DNA from 2 places in the Cellvibrio chitinivorans genome. Region 2 is predicted to be linked to the other one. Evidence: predicted binding sites of a transcription regulator. Region 2 holds the regulator's gene; the other holds the start of a gene.
What was found. Region 2 encodes FliA, which starts transcription of late flagellar genes. Its sites were predicted from a motif close to TAAAGTTATNNNNNNNNCGGCCGATANCC; they were not measured.

Region 1 (2,206 bases), 230 kb from region 2:
TCCTAGTTTTTACAAAACATTCTTATGGAATATTTTGCGCCACGAGAAAAGCAGTAAAAAGATGCTGAAAAAGCCGTCAACCTTGCCAATCGCAGGGTTGTGCATACTGCTATCCAGCCTAAGCTCATCGGTTTTGGCACAAATCTATCCATTGCAGCAATTGAAACTCGATATCGCCAGTTTTTTGGCGGCTGATTACAAGCAATCTACCCATGAACGCATCGATATCAGTGTCAGCAATTTGGATAACCGCCTGCGCCTTGCTAGTTGCTCGCAGCCGGTCGAATTTATCAATCAGGATCAAAGCGGTTTTGGCGGCAACATCAGTGTGAAAGCCCAGTGTGATGGCGGCAAAACCTGGTCGGTGCATGTACCAGCGCAAGTCACCATTTATCGTGAAATTGCCATTGCCGGGCGCGATATAGCTCGCGGAGAAATAATCAGCCAAGCCCACATTACCAGCAATACGGTCAATGTCAGCAGCATTCGGCAGGCATTTTTACCCGATGCAGAGGCGATTATCGGCAAAGAAGCCAAACGCAACATCGGTAAAGGCGAACCCTTTAGAACCGCCGTTTTAGATGCACCTACCGCTGTAAAGCGCGGCGAACTTGTGACACTAGAATCTCTGGCGGGCAGCATCAAGGTCAGCAGTATGGGAACAGCTATGGCGGATGGACGTATCGGCCAGAAAATACGCGTACGCAACAATTCATCAGAGCGCGTCATCAGCGGTGTGGTGGTCAGCCAGGGCCTAGTGCAAACACTTTAAATGAAGAGCGCAAACGCTCTGATGTGAAAAGTGCAAACGCTTTGATTTATAAGAAGAATCCGCTTCCGGGTTCATGAAAGATATTTTAAATATTTGCTAAAGTTAGGCGACAACTGGCCGATAGCCTGCCAGAGACTCCCAAAATTGCACTCACCATTATGGGAGTCATCACTGTCACGACATAGCAACCGCGGCATTTTTGACGTTAATCGCCCAAGAGCCATTCGCTCACAGGCATACAGGGGAACAACATGATTTTAAATACCAACAACACGCTGGACTCGGTAAGTACCAAGGGTACTCGCAGCAAACCTGCAGCGCCGAATACACCCGAAACCAAAACACCAGAAGCAGCTCCAGCGAGCAAAGCTGCTGGCGACCAAGTGGTTTTGAGCCAAGAAGCGCAAAATCTTGGACGCCTGCAAGCCAAGATCGAGAGCTCACCTGATGTCGATATGGACAAGGTGGCGGAAATCAGACGCGCCATCGCAGAAGGTCGCTTTGAGATCAATCCTGAGCGTATTGCTGAAAATATGCTCAACCAAGACGAATTACTGGGCTAACAACTAACCGGCGGATTAACAGCCCTCCCCTGTGCTGGTAATCCGCTAGTGTTTTGCTTTTACAATTTGCCTTTGCACCAGCTGATTGACTATCGGCTCATTTAACTACCAGCATATTTAACTAAAAGTTATCGAAGTAGAAGTTTTACCTAATCGAAGAGGTTGCTATGTCTCTCAACATCACATTACTGCGTGACATGATCGCGCAGGACTCCGCCGCTCTTGCTCAACTCAAACAATTGCTCGCACATGAACGCGAACAATTGGAACAGCGCAAACAAGATGAACTCCCGCGCATCGTTGAGCAAAAAGCGATTTTGCTTGATCAACTCAACCATAACGCGAAACAGCGCCAACAAATTCTCACCACCCTAAATTTGCCTGCAAATGCCGATGGCTGGGATCAGTTTTTACAGCGCAATGCCACCACTCAACCGCTGGTGAACGATTGGAAATTAGTGGTCAGTGAATTTGAAGACTGCCAAAAGATGAACGACATCAACGGCAAGATGATCGCACGCTCACAACAAACCCTGAACCATTTGCTTGGTTTACTGCGCGGCAAAGTCGCGGCACCATCGCTCTACACCGCACAAGGCACAAAAACCCAACATACCTCGACCTATACCGTCGCTAAAGCCTGATACAAGGCGATTAAAAAAGGCCAGCAAACATGCTGGCCTTTTCGTTTGGTGAAAGCAAAGCGCTCAACTCTATTTAAAGGTATTACACGCCTCCACCTTCCCTTGCTCGAAACCCCGCTTGAACCAAGCAACTCGCTGCTTTGAACTGCCGTGAGTAAAGCTTTCCGGGCGCACTACACCACCAGCTTGTTGTTGCAGTTTGTCATCGCCAATTGCAGAAGCTGCAT
Region 2 (2,206 bases):
GGCCGATGTTTTGGCGGGTACTCATAGCCTTAACGATGTTCTCGTCACTGGTCCTGCCGGAATGAAAATTGTGCCTGCGTCTTCCGGCGTGCAGCGTATGGCCGAATTGAGTTCAGCTGAGCATGCAGGATTAATTAATGCATTTAATGATTTGTCCGATCAGGTCGACATATTAGTCATTGATACTGCCGCTGGTATTTCCGATACCGTTGTGAGTTTTGTGCGCGCCGCCAATGAAGTGATGATCGTCGTGTGTGATGAGCCATCATCCATCACCGATTCCTACGCGTTGATCAAATTACTCAATAAAGAATACGGCATGCAGCGCTTCCGGGTTGTGGCGAATATGACTCGCACACCGCAAGAAGGCATCAACATGTTTAACAAACTTAATACGGTGTGTGAGCGCTTTTTGGATGTGACCTTGCAGTTTGTGGGGCAGATTCCATTTGATGAAAATGTGCGCAAAGCTGTACAAAAACAAAAGGCGCTACTTGAGTTTGCGCCTTCATCAAAAGCGGCTGTTGCGATACGTGCACTCGCGCAAACAGTTGATAAATGGCCGCTGCCCAATTCGCCTACTGGGCGATTGGAATTTTTTGTTGAGCGTTTGTTGCAGGCAGCGAATGCGCGTTAACCTGCAAATGGTAGTAGGGAAGTGGATATATAAAACACGCTGTACCGCAAGGCTGTTGGGACGCTGCCAGATTATTACTGAAAAGAGGGCGCTCAATGGCCGCAGTCAATGGTTTAGCCATGTACGATAAAAAAACCTTACTTGATGCCCAGATCAATATTGAAGAATACGCTCCCTTAGTTAAGCGTATCGCTTATCACATGATGATGCGTATGCCTGCCAGTGTGCAGGTAGACGATCTGATTCAGGCCGGCATGATCGGCCTTATCGAAGCCTCCCAAAAATATGACGCCTCGCGCGGTGCGAGTTTTGAAACATATGCCGGAATTCGTATTCGCGGTGCGATTGTCGATGAGATGCGCCGCGGTGACTGGGTGCCTCGCTCGGTGCATCGCAATGCGCGCAGAGTAGCTCAAGCGGTTGCGGCAGTTGAAGCGCGCACCGGTCGCGATGCAAGCGATAGCGAAGTCGCCGCTGAGCTGGGGGTTGAACTCGAAGAATATTTTGAAATGCTGCAAGACTCCAACGGCAGCCGTTTATTTAGTTACGAAGAAACCTTTGGTGAAGAAGACAGCAACATCGATGCTTCTGAGCACAGCAGTGCATTTGTCAGCCCGCTCGATGGTATCCAGCGCGATGGTTTAAAACAGGCGTTGGCAAAAGCCATCGCACTTTTACCCGAACGCGAACGCATGGTGCTGGCGCTTTATTATGATCAAGAGCTCAACCTGAAAGAGATCGGTTTGGTGCTTGGGGTAAGTGAATCCCGCGTTAGTCAGATTCACAGTCAGGCGGCGGCGCGTTTACGCCACAAGCTGGCGGATTGGCAAGCGGGCTGAAGCTTGTTCAAATATCAGGCGAATTGGCTGTGATTTCATAGATAACTAGCAAAAACTCTGTATTTACAGGTATTTGGGCTATGATTCGCATTAAAAGTTGAAGATTTGTGTGCCAGCACTGGCCGAAGCTTTAACTCCTACTAGACTATGAGTAAATGAAAATCCCGTCAGGGTGGTGGAGGTTGCGTTGGATAAGAATATGAAGATCTTGATTGTTGATGACTTTTCAACAATGCGACGGATCATTAAAAACTTGCTGCGGGATTTGGGCTTTTCCAATACCCATGAAGCAGATGATGGCGTCACGGCATTACCTATGCTGAAAAGTGGTGATTTCCAGTTTTTGGTAACTGACTGGAATATGCCAGGCATGACCGGAATCGATTTGCTCAAGGCTGTTCGCGCCGATGAAAAGTTGCGCACCTTGCCGGTATTAATGGTGACAGCGGAAGCCAAGCGCGACCAAATCATCGAGGCGGCGCAAGCGGGAGTGAATGGTTATGTGGTTAAACCGTTTACTGCGCAAGCACTGAAGGAAAAAATCGAGAAAATTTTTGATCGCGTCGGTTAATTGTCTTCGATCAAATAATAAATAAGGCGTTGTCATGGCATCTGAACTCCAAACATCCTTCAATGAAGAATTTGTGATCGAACTGAAAGAGTGCGCCAAGCTGCTCACCGAAAAATTACAAAGCGATCAGTTCGAAGAAGCATCAGTGCTAATTCATAC

Region 1: a site for FliA is predicted at 870-898, ahead of flgM (flagellar biosynthesis anti-sigma factor FlgM). Genes of this name have one in related genera too.

The regions. Positions count from the first base shown of each region.
Region 1 covers NZ_JAYKKN010000002.1:339,304-341,509, reverse strand. The annotation lists gene flgA (flagellar basal body P-ring formation chaperone FlgA) at 1-772, shown strand, start outside; gene flgM (flagellar biosynthesis anti-sigma factor FlgM) at 1,024-1,335, shown strand; gene SPL68_RS08205 (flagella synthesis protein FlgN) at 1,503-1,979, shown strand; gene ypfJ (KPN_02809 family neutral zinc metallopeptidase) at 2,049-2,206, opposite strand, start outside.
Region 2 covers NZ_JAYKKN010000002.1:571,458-573,663, reverse strand. The annotation lists gene SPL68_RS09180 (MinD/ParA family protein) at 1-637, shown strand, start outside; gene SPL68_RS09175 (RNA polymerase sigma factor FliA) at 733-1,476, shown strand; gene cheY (chemotaxis response regulator CheY) at 1,664-2,047, shown strand; gene SPL68_RS09165 (protein phosphatase CheZ) at 2,082-2,206, shown strand, end outside.